Caballeronia sp. TF1N1: one gene and its partner. The main gene of each other region encodes a partner of the protein of the gene in region 2 in a complex. Links are inferred from orthologs where the notes say so. Each region holds a gene or a part of one and is shown on either strand. Other genes may lie near its edges.

Region 1 (9,598 bases), on a different replicon or contig from region 2:
CACGCCGCCGCCGGAAACGATCAAGGGCTTCTCGGCGTCGTTGAGCATCGAGAGCGCTTTTTCGACTTGAGCGCGCGTGGCTTTCGGCTTGTAGATCGGCAGCGGCTCGTAGGTGTCGATATCGAATTCGATCTCGGCGAGCTGCACGTCGATCGGCAAGTCGACCAGCACCGGACCCGGACGGCCCGAGCGCATCAGATGGAACGCCTGCTGAAACACGCGCGGCACGAGCGCCGGTTCGCGCACGGTGACGGCCCACTTGGTGACGGGCTTGGCGATCGATTCGATATCGACGGCCTGGAAGTCTTCCTTGTACAGACGCGCACGCGGCGCCTGGCCCGTGATCGCGAGAATGGGGATCGAATCCGCCTGAGCCGAGTAGAGGCCCGTGATCATGTCCGTGCCCGCCGGCCCCGACGTACCGATACAAACGCCGATATTGCCGGGAGCCGCGCGCGTATAACCTTCGGCCATGTGCGAGGCGCCCTCGACGTGGCGCGCCAGCACATGGCTGATGCTGCCGGCTTTTCTGAGCGCCGAGTAAAACGGGTTGATGGCGGCGCCGGGCACACCGAACGCGGTGTCGATGCCTTCCTTCTCCAGCACGAGGACGGCTGCGTCGACGGCTCTCATCTTGGGCATGGTTGTCTCCTTCCAGGGGTCTCTATTCGGGGTTGCTGTCTTGGTCGTGCGCATGGCAGCAGGCTTCCGATGCACTTTAGGCGCGTGCAAAAGGTTTGATAAGATCAACCGCAGTCGTTTTTTACCAAACAAAAAGTATCGAATGAGGCCGGAGACAAAGAGATGGACCGCTTCAAGCAGATCGAAACCTTCGTGCGCGTGGCCGAAGCCGGCAGTCTCGCGGCGGCGGCACTGGAAGAGGGCGTGTCGCCGGTGATCCTGGGCCGGCGCATCGACGCCCTCGAAAAGCGCCTAGGCGTCAAACTGATGTATCGCTCGACGCGCAGGCTCGTCGTAAGCGAAGAGGGCGCGGCGTTTCTCGACCGCTGCAAGAATCTGCTCGCGGAGTGGGATCAGGCCGAGAACGAACTCGCGGCCGGCCGGCGCGCGGTGGGCGGGCATCTGATCGTGTCGGCGCCGGCGGCGTTTGGGCGCATGCATGTCGCGCCGCACGCGCCGCTTTTCCTCGTCGACAAACCGGAATTGCAGATGTCGTTCAATCTGACCGACCGCGTCGTCGATTTGGTGCGCGAAGGTTATGACTTGTCGATCCGCATCGGCGGGGCGGTGGACCCGAACTTCGTCGCCGTGAAGCTCGCGAGCAACCGCCGCGTGGTTTGCGGCACGCCCGCGTATTTCAGGAAGCACGGCCGGCCGAAGACGCTCGAAGACTTGCCGAATCACAATTGTCTTGCGTTCAATCTGCAAGGCGGACAGAACCGCGGCTGGTACTTTCGCCGTAACGGCAAGCTCGTGACGGTGCGCGTGACCGGCAATCTCGACTGCAACGACGGCGAGTTGCTGCATCGCTGGGCGTCGGAGGGGCTCGGGCTCGGCTGGCGTTCGACCTGGGAGATTCAGCGTCAGTTGGCGTCGGGCGAACTCGAAACCGTGCTGGACGACTTCGAGCTGCCCGACTACGACATCCTCGCGGTTTATCCGCAGCAGCGCTACGTTCCGGCGCGCGTGCGCTACTTTATTGATTATTTGAAGGAAATTTACGCGCAGGACGGTTATTGGAGCCGTCCGCTCGCGCTTCCCGGCGAACCATTGCCCGCCGGAACGCACGCAGCTTGAGCGTCGCTCGCGCGGCTTTGTGCGGCTCGTGCGGCTTTGTGCGGCTTTGTACGGCTCGTGCGGCTTTGTGCGGCCACGTTGTAACTGCTTGAAATCATGGCCAAAGTCTTTCGGAAACCGCCGATTTGGCTTGCCTTGGGGAAGGCATCGCGTTATAGTCTTGGGCTTCTCACTTGCCGCACCGGTCCGACGCCCGGGTGGCTTTAATCCAAAAGTTCAGTACAAGGAGTGAATATGCGTCATTACGAAATCGTATTTATCGTGCATCCCGATCAGAGCGAGCAAGTGCCCGCCATGATCGAGCGCTACAAGAGCACGATCACCTCGCACGGTGGCCAGATCCACCGTATCGAAGACTGGGGCCGTCGCCAACTGGCCTACATGATCGAGAAACTCGCGAAGGCTCACTACGTCTGCATGAACATCGAATGCGATCAAGCTACGCTCGAAGAACTTGAGCACGCATTCAAGTTCAATGACGCCGTTTTGCGTCACCTCATCGTCAAGATGAAGAAGGCCGAAACCGGCCCGTCGCCAATGATGAAGGAAGTGCAGCGCGAAGAAGCTAAGAAGGCGGCCTCGCAGCCGTCCGAAGCGCAGGCTTAAGGCGAAGATTTTCGTCAGCCACCAGGAATTAAGTGAACAGGCTGCAACTGACAGCAAGCGTCGTGGAACGCGAACCGGTGCGATACACGCCCGCCGGCGTACCAATCGCAAGCTGCACGTTGCATCACCGAACGGAAGTCGTCGAAGCGGGCATTGCCCGTCAAGTCGAACTGACAATGCCGGCCGTAGCCGCCGGCGAGGTGAGCGGCAGACTGGAAAGCTGTCAGATGGGCGTGGAAACACGCTTCACCGGCTTTCTGGCTAAAAAAAGCCGCAACGCACGAACCCTGGTGTTTCACATCACAGAATTGCAGGACATTGGAAAGGACTGAACATGCCCCGCCCGACTGGTAAAAAATTCGACAAGCGTCGTCAGCAACAAAACCCGCTCTTCAAGCGCAAGAAGTTCTGCCGTTTCACGGCAGCCGGTGTCGAGTACATCGACTACAAAGACACGGAAACGCTGAAGGACTTCGTCGGCGAAAACGGCAAGATCACGCCGGCTCGTCTGACTGGCACGAAGGCGCACTATCAGCGCCAGCTCGACACGGCAATCAAGCGCGCGCGTTTCCTCGCGCTCCTGCCGTACACCGACCTGCACAAGGCCTAATCAGACGACGCATAAGGAACAAGCCAAAATGCAAATCATTCTTTTGGAAAAAGTCGTCAACCTGGGCAACCTGGGCGACATCGTCAAGGTCAAGGACGGCTACGCACGTAACTTCCTGATCCCCGGCAAGAAGGCTCGCCGCGCAACGAAAGACGCAATCGCCGAATTCGAAGTGCGCCGCGCCGATCTCGAAAAGGTTGCCGCTGAAAAGCTGGCTTCCGCGCAAAAGCAAGGCGAAAAGCTGAACGGCTTCACGGTTCAGATCTCGCAGAAGGCAGGTGTGGACGGCCGTCTGTTCGGCTCGGTCACGAACGCCGACATCGCCGAAGCACTCAAGGCTCAAGGCTTCGCAGAAGTGGAAAAGGCGCAAGTGCGTCTGCCGCAAGGCCCGCTGAAGCTGGTGGGTGACCACGCTGTTCAAGTGGCGCTGCATACGGACGTGCTGGTCGACGTCACGGTGTCGGTGCTGGGCGAGCACGCCTAAGGTCGCTGCGGACCGCTGGTAAGGCTTCACGCCCAGCCAGCCGAGTCCGGCAGAAAGAAGGGCAGGAACCGTTTCAGGTTCCTGCCTTTTTTATTGTCCGCTTGCGTCTATTTCATCGATAATTCCACCCCATGAACGCTCCGTCCAAAGACCCGCAACTCGACGCGCTGAAGGTTCCGCCGCACTCGATCGAAGCCGAGCAATCGGTGATCGGCGGTTTGCTGCTGGACAACGCGGCGTGGGACCGAATCGCCGACGTGATGTCGCAAGGCGATTTTTATCGCTATGACCATCGGATCATTTACGAGCACATTGGCAAGCTGATCTCGACCACGCGGCCCGCCGACGTCATCACCGTCTACGAAGCGCTCAACATGGCGGGCAAGGCCGAGGAAGTGGGCGGGCTCGCGTATCTGAATGCGCTTGCCCAGAACACGCCGAGCGCGGCGAACATTCGCCGTTACGCGGAAATCGTGCGCGATCGCGCGGTGCTGCGCCGCCTGGTCTCCGTCGCCGATGAAATTTCCGCCGATGCCTTTAATCCGCAAGGCAAGGAAGTGCGCCAGATTCTGGACGAGGCGGAATCGCGTGTGTTTTCCATCGCCGAGGACGGGGCGCGCGGCACGCAGGGCTTTCTGGAAATTGGACCGCTGCTTACGCAAGTTGTCGAGCGCATCGACACGCTTTACCACACGGCCAATCCAAGCGATGTCACGGGCACGCCAACCGGTTTCGTCGACCTCGACCGCATGACGTCGGGCATGCACGGCGGCGAGCTGATCATCGTGGCCGGACGTCCGTCGATGGGTAAGACGGCGTTCTCGATGAACATCGGCGAATACGTGGCGGTGGAGTATGGTTTGCCCGTCGCCGTTTTCTCGATGGAAATGCCTGGCACGCAACTGACCATGCGTATGCTCGGCTCGGTCGGCCGGCTGGATCAACACAGAATGCGTACCGGCCGCCTCACCGACGAAGACTGGCCGAAGCTCACGCACGCGGTTCAAAAAATGAGCGAGGCACAGCTTTTCATCGATGAAACGGGCGGCCTGAACCCCATGGAACTGCGCTCGCGCGCGCGGCGTTTGTCGCGGCAGTGCGGCAAGCTCGGGCTCATCATCGTCGATTATTTGCAGCTGATGTCCGGCTCCGGCGGCGGCGAAAACCGCGCGACCGAAATCTCGGAAATCTCGCGCTCGCTCAAGGGGCTCGCGAAAGAACTCGACGTGCCGGTGATCGCGCTTTCGCAGTTGAATCGCGGTCTGGAACAGCGCCCCAACAAGCGTCCGATCATGTCGGATTTGCGGGAATCCGGCGCTATCGAGCAGGACGCGGACGTGATTCTCTTCATCTACCGCGACGAAGTTTATAACCCCGACAGCCCGGACAAGGGCACGGCGGAAATCATCATCGGCAAGCAGCGTAATGGTCCGATCGGGCCCGTGCGGCTGACTTTTCACGGCCAATACACGAAGTTCGACAATTTTGCCGGCGCGCAGAGTTTTTACGGCGAATAACGCCCGAAGCTGCGCATCCCTTCTGCTCGATGTCAAGACTTCGTGTCGACACGCGCCGCGCGGCGCTTCGCGCGCGGTGCGTGGGCTGCCGGGCAAAGGTACAATATGTCGGTTTGATGTCTGTCTCATTGACCCATTTTTCGGGATTTTCATGTTCGGTCGTTTCATGCCCACCGAGGGCAAATTCTTCGAGATTTTCAACGCGCACGCGAAATGCATCATCGATGCAAGCCGCGAGCTCGAATTGCTGATCGATAACCTCGACGAAGCCGAGGTCCACAAGCAGAACGTCCAGACGGCCGAAAAGCGCGCCGACAAGCTCACGCACGAAACCATCGATCTGCTGCACAAGACTTTCATCACGCCGCTCGATCGCGACGAAATCCACAAGCTCATCACGACGATGGACGACATCCTCGACTTGATGGAGGACGTCGCCACGGCCATTTCGCTCTACGACGTACGCGCGGTGACTTCCGAGGCGAGCCAGCTCGCGCACATCTGCACGGCGACGTGCCTGCGTGTGCAGAAGGCGGTCGAATTGCTCGCGGACATGAAGCGCGCGAGCGAAATCCTGAAGATCTGCGAAGAAATCGACCGCCTGGAATCCGACGCCGACCGCGTCTTGCGCTCCGCCATGTCGAAACTTTTCCGCGAGGAAGACGACGTCAAGACGCTGATCAAGCTGAAGGCCATCTACGAGTTGCTGGAGACGATCACCGACAAGTGCGAAGACGTCGCGAACATCATCGAAGGCATCGTTCTGGAAAACGCCTGACCACGCCGGCCATGCCCGCCAGCGCGTGATCAAAGCTCCGTGCGGCGGGTCAAGAGGACAAAACCGGCGCTTTTCACAGCTGGTCAAAACAAAAGCAACCGATGCATTCGATTCAACTCGCCATCTGGGCAGTCGCCTTGCTCGTCATAGTCGCGCTCGCGTTCGACTTCATGAACGGCTTCCACGACGCGGCCAACTCCATCGCCACGGTGGTCTCCACCGGCGTGCTCAAGCCGCAACAAGCGGTCGCTTTCGCGGCGGCGTTCAACGTCATCGCGTATTTCATCTTCCACCTGAAGGTCGCGGCGACCGTCGGCAAGGGAACGATCGATCCCGATATCGTCGATCACTACGTGATTTTCGGCGCGCTCGTCGGCGCGATCGGCTGGAATATCGTCACATGGCACTACGGCATTCCGTCTAGCTCGTCGCACGCGCTGATCGGCGGACTCGTCGGTGCCGCGCTCGCCAAGTCGGGCTGGGGATCGCTCAACATGGACGGTCTTCTGAAGACTGTCGCGTTCATTTTCATTTCGCCGCTGCTCGGCTTCGTGCTCGGCTCGTTTTTCATGCTGCTCGTGTCGTGGCTGTATTTCCGCACGCCACCATCGAAGGTAGATAGGCGCTTCCGGCGCTTGCAGCTCATTTCCGCCGGGCTCTATTCGCTCGGCCACGGTGGGAATGACGCCCAGAAGACCATCGGCATCATCTGGATGCTGCTGATCGCGACTGGCTACGCTTCTTCCGCGGCAGACGCGCCGCCTATCTGGGTCATCGGTTTGTGTTACCTGTCGATGGGTCTTGGAACCTTGTTCGGCGGCTGGCGCATCGTGCGTACCATGGGCCAGAAGATCACCAAGCTCAAGCCCGTCGGTGGATTTTGCGCGGAAACGGGCGGGGCGATCACGCTCTTCGTCGCATCGTTCCTCGGCATTCCAGTGTCCACCACGCATACGATCACGGGCGCCATCGTCGGTGTCGGGGCAACGCAGAAATTCAGCGCGGTGCGCTGGGGCGTCGCGGGAAATATCGTGTGGGCGTGGATCTTGACTATTCCGGCATCCGCGGTGCTCGCGGCGGTCGGTTGGTGGATCGGCCACCGTATCTTGTAGTCGGTTTCTTCAGCGGCCCCGTTCACGACGGGGCCGTTTTGCATCTGTTGCAAATCGATTGCCGCGCTCGGCGGCGTCGCTCTCAGATGATCGGCGACGACACTCCGTCCATCGGAATGATTGCGCCCGATACATAACTCGCGCGACGGCTCGCCAGGAACAGCGCGACGTCGGCGATTTCCTCGGGTTTCGCGTAGCGGCCTAGCGGCACCTTCGACTGGCTCTCGGCGAGCACGGCGTCGCGTGTCGTGCCTTGCCGTTCGGCTTCGAGCGCGAGGGCTTCCTCGACGCGTTCGGTGAGCGTCGATCCCGGATTGATCGCGTTGATGCGAATGCCGAGCTTGGCATAGTGATGCGCAAGGCCGACGGTATTGAGCATGAGCGCCGCATTGGCCGCGCCGCCCGCGATATGAATGTCCGACGCGATTTTGCCGCCCATGCCGACAATATTCACGATCGCGCCCGGCTCGATGTTCGGATCGCCGCGCAAACGTTCGGCCATGCGCTTTAGCACCACTTGCTGCGGATAGACGTAGGAGAAGTATTTCGCGTCCATCGCGGCTTTGTACGCGGCAGCGTCGAGCGTGTCGGGATCGTAGCGTCGCGCGGCGCCGGCGCTGTTGATCAGGATGTCGATGGGGCCGAGCGCGGCGCTCGCTTCCTCGACGACATCTTCGGCGCTGTGCGCTTCGTGCAGATCGGCGCGGGCGAGATGCACGTGATGACCTTCTTTCGCGAGTTGTTCGCGGGCGCGCGCGAGGTTAGCGGCATCGCGCGAGACGATCGCGACTTTTGCGCCTTCGCTTGCAAAGGCTTTCGCGCATGCAAAACCGATTCCCTTGCTGCCGCCCGTGATCAGGACGACTTTCCCGGCAAGACCCAAGTCCATGGTGATTGGCTCCTTCTGATTGCGCCGCCTGTCGCGGCGGGATCCAGTCACGATAGCAGAGAGGGGCGACGACTGTGGATGGCGATGGGGTTGCGTTTCGCTCGGTTCGATATGTATTGGATGCGCTTGAGCCGCGCGCGGCGGTGCCGTAACCGAAGGGCTATTTCTATCCATGAAGCCTAAATCCGGCGATATAGGGCAACGCGGACAGACACGAAACGGCAGACGCGAACAGCGCGACGAAGAGATTCCGGCCTTAAAGCCGGTGTTCGGGACGCGACCGCGCGCCTTGAATCTCGTGTGAGTCTCAGTTGCTGCCGGTGGCGAAGCGCGCGATGGGATCGTCAGCTTGGTTCGAACGCGGCGCGGTAAGCGAGCCGGTCGATGCGCGGATGACGTGCGCGGGCGGATCGGCGGGATCGCTCGTTGCCTGCGCCGCGCGCGCTTGCTTGCGTGCGACGTTCGACGTCGGCGGCGGCGGTTCGAAGGCGTCAGCGGCGGCTTGGATAGGATCGGGGGAAGCGTTTGCCGAGCCTGCCACCGCGGATGGCGCGATTGCACCGGCAAGGCGGGCTTGGCGTTGTGCGGCGCTTAAGGCGGGTGGCGGAGGTTCGAAGGCGTCGGCGCTGGATCGTGCGGTATTGGTGCTTGCACCTGCCGCAAGCGCTTGACGCTGCGCTGCGCTCAAAGAAGGTGGCGGCGGCTCGAAGGCATCGGTACTGGATTGTGCAGTACGGGTAGCCGCGAGTGCCTGCCGCTGCGCCGCGGTCAAGGTCGATGGGAGCGGCTCGAAAACATCGGCATTCGATCGCGCGGAACTGGCCGTCGCGCCGGCCGCAAGCGCCTGCCGCTGCGCTGCACTCAACCTGGATGGCGGCGGCTCGAACGCATCGGCGTTGGATCGTGCGGCATTGGTCACCGTGCTTCGCCGTTCCCCCGCATTCAATGCCGATACAGCCGGTTGATATGCCTCGTTACCCGTCCCCGCCGCGCTTTCCCGAGCATATGAATCGGTAGGCGTCGAAGATAACCGTCCATTGGCCGAAGCCTGAGCGCTCGCACCCGCCGCCGTCGGCACGTCAGATCCAGCAGGCGACGCCAAGTACGTCGGCGCATCGAAAGGCGCGGGCTCGCTCTTCGGCGGCGCAACGCGCCGGATTCCGTCGAAACGCTTTGCCCAATAAGGATTGGTCAAATATTCGAGCCGGACCGTCCCGCCCGTCGATGGCGCATTCACGAACCGCAACTTGCCGACATAAATCCCGACATGCGAATGCGCCCGCCCCGTCGTGTTGAAGAAAATCAGATCGCCGGGCGCAACGCCGTCCGGCTCGATCGATTCCCCGCGCCCGCTCATCTCGGCGGTCGTTCGCGGCAGATTCACCGATGCCGCGCGATCCACCACGTAGCGTACGAGTCCGCTGCAATCGAAGCCCGCTTCCGGCGTATTCCCACCCCATCGATACGGCACACCAACGAGCGCCATCGCCTGAATCGAGATTTCCTCGCGCCCGACGCTATGGTCGACGAAAGTCGGGAAACCAGCAGGCGGCTTGTACGTGCGATTCGCGGCTGTCGACGATGCCGCCGGCTTGCGCGCGCTCTCCTGCGGCACGCTTCCACACGCGGCGAGCAGAACGGAGACAAGAAGCGGCAGCCAGATTCGACGCATTGCAGACGGCGAGCAGCATCTCGCCAAAAGAGGGCAGTCTGTCGATACTAGACCGCCGAACGGACGTGCGGCAAGTTTTCCTGAGACATCACATGAAGTTTGCGTCGTAAGTGTTGCAGTGGCGAAACGATCGGACGAATAGAAACGGCCCGGCGAATCGCTTCACCGGGCC
Region 2 (9,616 bases):
TGCGGTATCGGAACTTCCTTGGGGATTGCTCACCGACCGCTGGGGCGACCGGCCCGTCTTGCTGACGGGACTGTTCGCGACGGCTGCCGTGCTGCTCGGCATGAGCGTCTTCGCGGTGCCGTCGGGCTTCGGCGCGGCGCCCGCGCTCGGCTGGCTCGTTTTCGCGATGTTCCTGCTCGGCACGCTCGGCGGCAGCGTCAACGGATCGAGCGGGCGCGCGGTCATGGCGTGGTTCGGCGAAGGCGAGCGCGGTCTCGCGATGAGCATCCGCCAGACCGCCGTGCCGATGGGTGGCGGTCTGGGCGCGGCGTTGCTGCCGTGGCTCGCTTCATCGCACGGTTTTGGCGCGGTGTTCGGCACGCTCGCCGCAATGTGCGCGATCTCGGGCGCATTCACCTGGCGCTGGCTGCATGAGCCCCCGGAAAGGCCGCATCGCGCGGACGCGGGGGTATCGCAGGCAACGACGGCTGCGCCGTTGAGAGATGCGCGGATCTGGCGCGTGGTGCTCGGTATTGGCGTGCTGTGCGTGCCGCAATTCGCGGTGCTGACCTTCGCGACGGTTTTCATGCACGACGCGGGACACTTCGGCGTCGCGGCGATCAGCGCGACAATGGGCGCGCTGCAACTCGGCGCCATGGTCATGCGCGTCTGGAGCGGCCGTCATACGGATCGTCGCGGCAACCGGCGCGCGTATCTGCGCGGGTCGGTGGTGGTCGCGTCGGTGTCGTTTGTGGCGTTGGCGGTGGCGACCGCGCTGGGCGTCGCGAAGCTTCCGTACTTGCTCGCGGCGATGCTGGTCTTCGCGGGCATTTGCGTATCGGCATGGCATGGGGTGGCGTACACCGAACTCGCCACGCTCGCCGGCATGCAGCGCGCCGGCACGGCGCTCGGCATGACCAACACGGCCGTCTACGTGGGCTTGTTCGTGACGCCGCTCGTCATTCCGCATGTCCTGGCGGCGACTTCGTGGCCGGGCGTGTGGCTGCTGGCGGGCGTGTGCGCGTTGCTCGCGTGGCCATTGTTTCCGAAGCCCGCGCGCGCTTAAACTGTTCGACCCGAACTTTGCGGAGTGCGTCGTGATTCTCATCGGCCAATACGATTCCCCGTTTGTCAGACGCGTGGCCATTGCGCTGAATCTTTATGGCATTGGCTACGAGCATTGGCCGTGGTCGACTTTCGGCGATGCCGGCAAGATCGCGCCGTTCAATCCGCTCTCGCGCGTGCCGACGCTCGTGCTGGAGTCGGGCGACACGGTGATCGAGAGCGCGACGATCCTCGACTATCTCGATGAACTCGCCGGCGACGACCGCGCGATGATTGCGCAAAGCGGCGCGCAGCGTCGTGCGGCGCTGAAGGTGTGTGCGCTCGCGACGGGTCTCGCGGACAAGGCTGTGGCGCTGGTCTACGAGCGCGTGATGCACGCGGAAAAGTCGCAGGCTTGGGTCGAGCGCTGCACGGGGCAGATCGAACGCGTGCTCGACGTGCTGGAAGCGGATCGCGCGGCGCGTCCGACGCCTTTCTGGTTCGGCGATGCAATCGGTCACGCGGATATCGCCGTTGCGTGCGCGCTGCGGTTCGTGCGCGAAGCGCATGGGGCGTTGGTCAGCGGGAATCGCTGGCTGGCGTTGATCGCGCATGGCGATCGGTGTGAGGCGCTGCCGGCGTTCGGGGCGGTTGTGCAGGCGTTCGATCCGCCGAAATGAACGTTGCAGCGACGCTCTTTTCCTCATTTGGCGATGCAGTGGCCGCGCGAATATCGCCGTTGCGTGCGTGCCGCCCGTTCGCGCAAGGCACATGCGTCGCTAATTCGTGAGCGCGTTGGCCGGCGTTGGTCGCGTGTTGCGATCCGTGTGGGCCTTGGCTGTGTCGAGACTGTCGTGCGGTTCATTCAGCAAACCAGACTTCGCACGAAGCCACGCAAAGGTCAAACTCGCGCCAGCGAACTCAAATCCCATCTAGGCTTCACCGTAAATGCATAATCCCGCCCGGCCTGCTCCGGCCAGCGGGCAAGCCGCAACGCGCCCGCCAGCGCGATCATCGCGCCGTTATCGGTGCAAAGCGCCAGGTCGGGGTAATGCACGTCGAAGCGCCGCTTCCTTGCCGCAGCCGACAACGCCTCGCGCAACTGCCGGTTCGCGCCCACGCCGCCCGCCACGACCAGCCGCTTCAACCCGGTCTTCTTGAGCGCCGCGAGCGACTTGGCGACGAGCACGTCGACGGCTGCATCGACGAAACCTCGCGCCAGATCTGCCTTTGCCTGCTCGCAGACATTCGCGCCGAGCTTGCGGCTTTGAGTCAGCACGGCGGTCTTCAAGCCGCTGAAGCTGAAGTCGAGATCGCCTGAATGCAGCATCGGACGCGGCAGCGTGACCGCGCCCGGCGTGCCGAATTCCGCCAGCCGCGACACTTCCGGCCCGCCCGGATAACCCAGCCCGAGCAGCTTTGCGGTTTTGTCGAAGGCTTCGCCCGCCGCGTCGTCGAGCGTTTCGCCGAGCGTCTCGTAGACGCCGATATCGGTGACGCGCATCAGTTGCGTATGGCCGCCCGATACGAGCAGCGCGACGAACGGAAACGGCGGCGGGGCATCGACGAGTAGCGGCGACAACAGGTGTCCTTCGAGATGATGGATGCCGACAGTCGGTTTGTCCCATGCCATCGCCAGCGCATTGGCGATGCTCGCGCCCACCAGCAGCGCGCCCGCAAGCCCCGGACCTTGCGTGAACGCGATGGCATCGATGTCGGCGCGCGCGGCGTGGGCCTCGGCCATGACTTGTTCGAGGAGCGGCAGCGCCCGGCGGATGTGATCCCGCGAAGCCAGTTCGGGCACCACGCCACCGTACTCGCGATGCATCGCGATCTGCGAATGCAGGGCGTGCGAAAGGAGGCCGCGCTCTGTGTCGTAGAGGGCGAGGCCGGTTTCGTCGCAGGAGCTTTCTATGCCGAGAACTAGCATGGGTTGAGCGCTTGAAGGGAACAGAAAAGTATAGCAGTGTAACGACGCCCCCCAGTTACAATGCGCGCCATGGAATCCTTCGATATCGCCGTGATCGGCGCGGGCGCGGCCGGCATGATGTGCGCGGCAGTCGCCGCCCAGTCGGGGCGTCGCGTCGTGCTGATCGACCACGCCGAGCGTCTCGCCGAAAAAATCCGTATCTCGGGCGGCGGCCGCTGCAACTTCACCAATCTCAACGCGCAGCCGGCAAACTTCTTGTCGGCGAATCCGCATTTTTGCCGCTCCGCGCTCGCGCGCTACACGCCGCGCGACTTTCTCGCGCTGCTGAAGCAGTACCGCGTGAAATGGCATCAAAAGCACAAAGGCCAGCTTTTTTGCGACGATTCGAGCGAAACCATCATCGACGTGCTCAAAAGCGAGTGCGATGCCGGCAGCGTCGCGTGGCGGCGCCCGGTGAGCGTCCACGAGATCCGGCACGACGGCGCGCGCTTCACGCTCGACACCTCGGCGGGCGCAATCGACGCGGCCGCGCTCGTCATCGCGACGGGCGGCTTGTCCATTCCGAAGATCGGAGCGACGGATTTCGGGTATCGCGTGGCGAAACAGTTCGGCCACAAGCTAGTCGAAACGCTTCCCGCGCTCGTGCCGCTCACTTTCACGTCGGCCGACTGGGCGCCGTTCGCGGCGTTGTCGGGGCTGTCGCTGCCGGTTCGCATCGGCACGGGCAAGGGCAAGACGCGAGGTGAATTCGACGAGGACTTGCTGCTGACGCATCGCGGGCTGTCCGGTCCGGGCGTGCTCCAGATTTCGAGTTTCTGGAATACGTCGGAGCCGATCCACGTCGATCTCCTGCCCGACGCCGACGCCACCGAACTCCTGCTCGAAGCCAAGGCGGGATCGAAGAAACAAATAGGCAATTTTCTCGCGGACCACGTTCCCGCACGGCTCGCGCACGCGTGGCTCGAAGCGCAGCATGTTTCCGTCGATGCCCGCCTCGCCGATCTCCCCGACCGCACGCTCAAGGGCCTTGGCGCGTCGTTGTCGGACTGGACGATCACGCCGAGCGGCACCGAAGGTTATCGCAAGGCCGAAGTCACGCGCGGCGGCGTCGATACCCGCGAACTCTCGTCCACGACGATGATGAGCGAGCGCGTCGCGGGCTTGTATTTCATCGGCGAGGCCGTCGATGTGACGGGCTGGCTCGGCGGCTACAACTTCCAATGGGCGTGGGCTTCCGGCGTCGCGGCGGGCAAGGCCGCAGCGGAGTTCGCGCACGCCTGAGACGGGGCGTTCCGGCGGCCGTGGCGCGGTCTCGGAACGCCATCGCGCCTGCTATACTCGAACGGTTATCGGAGGATTCCGTATTTGTTCGAAGGCGCCTCGAAATGCGCGTTCGGGCACGGATTCTTTCGCTCCGGCTGACGTCACGATGGCCTCAAGCTTCGCCGCGGTTTCAACGGCCTCGCTCAAAGTCCCGCTTGAGGAAGCATTCCCAAGCGGGTTTTTGCTTTAGCGGAAAGGGTCGGGAGCCGCACGGGCACGCGTCGCGCCAGCCGGGTTTTCAATATCGCGAATTTCGCAATTGCACCGGGTGAACGATGAGCCTCAAGGATCAGATCAACGACGACATGAAAAATGCCATGCGCGCGCGCGAAACCGAGCGCCTCGGCACCATTCGCCTGCTGCTCGCAGCCATCAAGCAGCGAGAAGTCGATGAGCGCATCACGCTCGACGACACGGCCGTCGTCGCCGTCGTCGACAAGATGATCAAGCAGCGCAAGGACTCCATCAGCCAGTTTCAAGCGGCCAGCCGCGACGATCTCGTGGCGAAGGAAAACGCCGAACTCGCCGTGCTCGCGGCGTACATGCCCGAACAGCTTTCCGCCGATGCCATCGCCGCTGAAGTCGAGGCCGCCATCGCCGCAACGGGCGCAGCCGGCCCGCAAGACATGGGCAAGGTCATGGGCGCGCTGAAACCGAAGCTCGCGGGCAAGGCGGATATGACGGCCGTTTCCGCGCAGGTCAAGTCCGCGCTCGCCAAGTAATCAGCGGCGTTCGCCTACGTTGATACCGCACGCATTCCTGCAGGACCTGCTCAACCGCGTCGATATCGTCGACGTGGTGGGCCGTTACGTCCAATTGAAGAAGGGCGGCGCGAACTTCATGGGTTTGTGTCCGTTCCATAACGAAAAGAGCCCGTCGTTCACAGTCAGTCCGACCAAGCAGTTCTATCATTGCTTCGGCTGCGGCGCGCATGGCACGGCCATCGGTTTTTTGATGGAGCATACGGGGCTGACGTTTCCAGAGGCCGTGAAGGACCTCGCGCAGTCGGCCGGTCTGACCGTGCCGCAGGAGCCGTCGTTTCGCGGCGGCGCGGGTGGCGCGGGCGGTGACGCCTATGCCAACGCGCCGAGCAAGGCCGTGAGCGTCGCGCTCACCGAAGTCATGCAGACCGCCTGCGACTTCTATCGCAAACAGTTGCGCGGCGCGCCTAACGCCATCGGTTATCTGAAAAAACGCGGCTTGACTGGCGAGATCGCGGCGCGCTTTGGCTTGGGCTACGCGCCCGACGGCTGGCAGAATCTCGAAAGCGCGTTCCCCGATTATCGCCATGAAAATCTGGTGGAAGCAGGGCTCGTAATCGTCAGCGAAAAAACCGACGCGCAAGGACAAGCGCGCCGCTACGACCGCTTCCGCGAACGTGTGATGTTCCCTATTCGAAATGTGAAGGGCAACGTCATTGGCTTCGGCGGACGCGTGCTGGACAGCGGCGAACCGAAGTATCTGAATTCGCCGGAAACGCCTTTATTCAGCAAAGGCAGCGAGCTTTACGGCCTTTTCGAGGCGCGTCTTGCCATTCGTGAACTGGGTTATGCGCTCGTCGTCGAAGGCTATATGGACGTGGTCGCGCTTGCGCAGCTAGGTTTCGCGAACGCCGTCGCCACGCTCGGCACGGCTTGCACGCCGGTCCACGTACAGAAGCTTTTTCGACAGACGGAAACGGTGGTCTTCAGCTTCGACGGCGACTCCGCCGGCCGGCGCGCCGCGCGCCGCGCACTCGAAGCCGCGCTGCCGCACGCAGCGGACAACCGCACGATCAAGTTCCTGTTTCTACCGAAAGAGCACGATCCGGACAGCTATGTGCGCGAATTCGGCGCCGACGGTTTCGGTGAGCAAGTCGACCGCGCAATGCCGTTGTCGCAATTTCTGCTCAACGAGGTGCTGAACGACAAGGAACTCGACCAGCCCGAAGGCCGCGCGAAGGCCCTGTTCGACGCGAAGCCGCTGTTGCAGGCGCTGCCCGCCAACGCGTTGCGCGTGCAGATTCTGCATATGCTGGCCGACCGCCTCGCTACGCCGTTCACGGAAATCGCCGCGCTTTGCGACATCGACTCGCGTGCCGCCGCTGTCGCCCGCGCGATGGTGCCGAGAAGCGAACGCCGGCGTGTCACGGGTCAGGAACAGCGCGCGCTACGCAATCTGGTGATGTATCCGGGCATCGCGGCATCGCTCGATCGAATCAGCGAACGCACGCTCGTCACCATGACCGAGCATGGCGAACTGTTCAGCGAAGTCATCGCGCATGCGCGCGAACTGGGCGCGAGCGCGGAATTTCAGATGCTTTCAGACATCTTGAGAAACGCAGCAAACGCGCCCACCTACGAGGATATCTTCCAGGAAATTCTCGCCTATGATGAAAACGTGCGGGATTTACTGATGCGCGATCCGTCAGACGAGGACGCCGCGCAGCGTGTGGAAGAGCAGAAACGCCTGCTCGCCGAAGAGTTGCAGGCGACGGTACTGAAATTGCAACACGACAGTTATCGCGCGCGGCTGGATTTGCTGGCGCGGCAGCCGGGACTTTCGCCGGAAGAGGTGGCGGAGTTCTCGGAGCTGTCGGCGAAGATCGCGCAGATCAAGGCAGGACGGGCGGCTAGCCCTGAAGCCGGATAGCGAGATGCTATAATAAAATGTTAAAAAGTAGTTGCTTTTTGTCAATTCCTCTCCCGTTTCGAAGGGCCAAATCCCTTCATTGGTGCGTGGAATAGTTAGCGAAGGAAGCAGGGAAGTTGCAGCAAGGCGCTGGCCGAATCGGCTGTGGGAATCATGTAAAAGCGGTGCGCAGCACGCGTTTGAGCATTGTTCCGACACGAAACGGACAGGAAAGCACGCCGACGTACAGACGGGCGCAAGGGAAGCGGCTGCTATCGTGGTGAAGGGCGTTTGACGAATTCGCCGTGATGAACCGCGACGGATTCAACCGCGATGGCGCCCCGGGCAGGGCACGCAGGACGATGCAGCGTGCGCATTTGGTATTTACGGTTCCATCGGCTGTTGTCCAGCAGCCGCGAGTCGAGACTAAAGCCTGTATGGCGAACTCCATGACGAAAAAGCTGAACGATGTACCCGTCGAAGACGACGCAACGCAAACCGCGGAGCCCACCGCCGCGCCTGCGGCGAAGGTCGAAAAGGCCAAGGCTCGCGACCGCCGTGCGAAGGAAAAGGCGCTTCTGAAGGACGCGTTCGCGTCGAGCGCGCCCGGCACTGTCGAGGAGATCGAGGAGCGTCGCTCGAAGCTTCGCGCGCTCATCAAACTCGGCAAGGAGCGCGGTTTCCTCACGTATGCCGAAATCAACGATCACCTGCCCGATAACTTCACGGAAACCGAGGCGATCGAAGGCATCATCAGCACGTTCAATGACATGGGCGTGGCGGTGTACGAGCAGGCGCCGGATGCCGAAACGCTCCTTCTGAACGACAACGCGCCGAACGCTTCTTCCGACGATGAAGTCGAGGAAGAAGCCGAAGTCGCGCTCTCCACCGTCGACTCCGAATTCGGCCGAACGACCGACCCGGTGCGCATGTACATGCGCGAAATGGGCACGGTCGAGTTGCTGACGCGCGAGGGCGAAATCGAGATCGCGAAGCGTATCGAAGACGGCCTCAAGCACATGGTCATGGCGATCTCCGCATGCCCGACGACCATCGCCGACATTCTCGCGATGGCCGAGCGTGTGCAGAACGAGGAGACGCGCGTCGACGAACTGGTGGATGGCCTCATCGACCCGAACGCGGAAGACACCGACGGTTTTTCCGAACAGGAAGCCGAAGCGATAGAGACCGAGGACGTAGAGCAGCAATCGGACGAGGAAAGCGACGAGGAAGAGGACGACGACGATGGCGCGGCGCAAGCCAGCGCGAACGCCGCCCAACTCGAAGCGCTCAAGCGTCAGTCGCTCGAAAAGTTCTCGCTCATTAGCGAATGGTTCGACAAGATGCGGCGCGCCTACGAGAAGGAAGGCTACAAGTCGAAGGCCTATCTGAAGGCGCAGGAAGCCATTCAGACCGAACTCATGAGCATCCGCTTCACCGCGCGTACCGTCGAGCGTCTGTGCGACACGCTGCGCGCGCAAGTGGACGAAGTGCGCCAGGTCGAGCGGCAGATTCTGCACACGGTCGTCGACAAGTGCGGCATGCCGCGCGCGGAGTTCATCACGCGCTTTCCGGGCAGCGAGACTGATCTGGAGTGGGGCGACAAAGTAGTGGCCGAAGGGCACGACTACAGCGCCGTGCTCGAGCGCAATATCCCCGCGATTCGCGAGCAGCAGCAGCGTCTTTTGGACCTTCAGGCGCGCGTCGTGTTACCGCTCAAGGACTTGAAGGAAACCAACCGTCAAATGGCGGCGGGCGAACTGAAGGCGCGTCAGGCGAAGCGCGAGATGACCGAGGCGAATCTGCGTCTCGTGATTTCGATTGCGAAGAAGTACACGAACCGCGGCTTGCAGTTCCTCGACCTGATTCAGGAAGGCAATATCGGCCTGATGAAGGCGGTGGACAAGTTCGAATATCGGCGCGGCTACAAGTTTTCGACGTACGCGACATGGTGGATTCGTCAGGCCATCACGCGCTCGATCGCGGACCAGGCGCGCACCATCCGCATTCCGGTTCACATGATCGAAACGATCAACAAGATGAATCGCATCTCGCGGCAGATTCTGCAGGAAACCGGGCTGGAACCGGACCCGGCGACGCTGGCCGAGAAGATGGAGATGCCGGAGGACAAGATCCGCAAGATCATGAAGATCGCGAAGGAGCCGATCTCCATGGAAACGCCGATCGGCGACGACGACGATTCGCATCTTGGCGACTTCATCGAAGATACGAACACGGTGGCTCCCTCCGATGCCGCGCTGCATGCCAGCATGCGCGATGTCGTGAAGGACGTGCTCGATTCGTTGACGCCGCGCGAGGCGAAGGTGTTGCGGATGCGCTTTGGCATCGAGATGAGCACGGACCACACGCTGGAAGAAGTCGGCAAGCAATTCGACGTCACGCGTGAGCGGATTCGGCAAATCGAGGCGAAGGCGTTGCGCAAGCTGCGGCATCCTAGCCGTTCGGACAAGCTCAAGTCATTCCTGGAAGGGAACTGATCGGATCAATGGGCTTGTAATGGAAGGCGTTGTGAGGCAAACTCGCAAACCTTCAGTTGTTGCGCAACGTTTGTATTAGAGAAAGCGCCGCCATGGCGCTTTCTTTTTGCCCTCTGCTTTCAAAAGGGCCGGAAGCTTAACTGGTATAAGCTGTCGACTCATAATCGACCGATAGTGGGTTCGAGCCCCACCCGGCCCACCAGCATTCATTCAAATTATCAAACGGTTGGCG

What was found.
Region 1: the proteins of dnaG (region 2) and LDZ28_RS07015 are in contact, whole or in part, in a crystal structure (PDB 2R6A), measured with the Geobacillus stearothermophilus proteins. The link is inferred for Caballeronia sp. TF1N1 from one-to-one orthologs. Residues at the interface, in WP_049624496.1 of Geobacillus stearothermophilus: Lys456, Leu457, Leu458, Pro459, Ala460, Asn463, Ala464, Leu467, Leu535, Leu536, Ile537, Ala538, Gln544, Glu545, Asp548, Tyr549, His552; in WP_033016901.1 of Geobacillus stearothermophilus: Ser13, Glu15, Ala16, Gln18, Glu91, Leu92, Asp94, Ala95, Val96, Pro97, Thr98, Ala99, Ala100, Asn101, Tyr104, Tyr105, Ile108.

The regions. Positions count from the first base shown.
Region 1 is NZ_CP084626.1:1,516,946-1,526,543, reverse strand. What follows is about bases 2,837-5,782. They hold LDZ28_RS07015 (replicative DNA helicase), read left to right. Parts: upstream 2,837-3,589; coding sequence 3,590-4,975; downstream 4,976-5,782. Other genes in these bases: LDZ28_RS07010 (DUF47 domain-containing protein), read left to right, coding at 5,127-5,753; rplI (50S ribosomal protein L9), read left to right, coding at 3,003-3,458; rpsR (30S ribosomal protein S18), read left to right, coding at 2,837-2,974. Also shown: gcl (glyoxylate carboligase), read right to left, coding at 1-642; LDZ28_RS07040 (LysR family transcriptional regulator), read left to right, coding at 805-1,758; rpsF (30S ribosomal protein S6), read left to right, coding at 1,993-2,364; priB (primosomal replication protein N), read left to right, coding at 2,397-2,696; more of rpsR, read left to right, coding at 2,699-2,836; LDZ28_RS07005 (inorganic phosphate transporter), read left to right, coding at 5,855-6,865; LDZ28_RS07000 (SDR family oxidoreductase), read right to left, coding at 6,948-7,754; LDZ28_RS06995 (C40 family peptidase), read right to left, coding at 8,062-9,426. UniProt on the Escherichia coli protein: The main replicative DNA helicase, it participates in initiation and elongation during chromosome replication. Travels ahead of the DNA replisome, separating dsDNA into templates for DNA synthesis.
Region 2 is NZ_CP084627.1:225,970-235,585, forward strand. The notes cover bases 4,499-7,462. They hold dnaG (DNA primase), read left to right. Parts: upstream 4,499-5,017; coding sequence 5,018-6,907; downstream 6,908-7,462. Other genes in these bases: LDZ28_RS15080 (GatB/YqeY domain-containing protein), read left to right, coding at 4,552-4,998; rpoD (RNA polymerase sigma factor RpoD), read left to right, coding at 7,324-7,462. Outside these bases: LDZ28_RS15060 (MFS transporter), read left to right, coding at 1-1,045; LDZ28_RS15065 (glutathione S-transferase family protein), read left to right, coding at 1,077-1,703; tRNA (adenosine(37)-N6)-threonylcarbamoyltransferase complex transferase subunit TsaD, read right to left, coding at 1,925-2,953; LDZ28_RS15075 (NAD(P)/FAD-dependent oxidoreductase), read left to right, coding at 3,023-4,234; more of rpoD, read left to right, coding at 7,463-9,384. UniProt on the Escherichia coli protein: RNA polymerase that catalyzes the synthesis of short RNA molecules used as primers for DNA polymerase during DNA replication.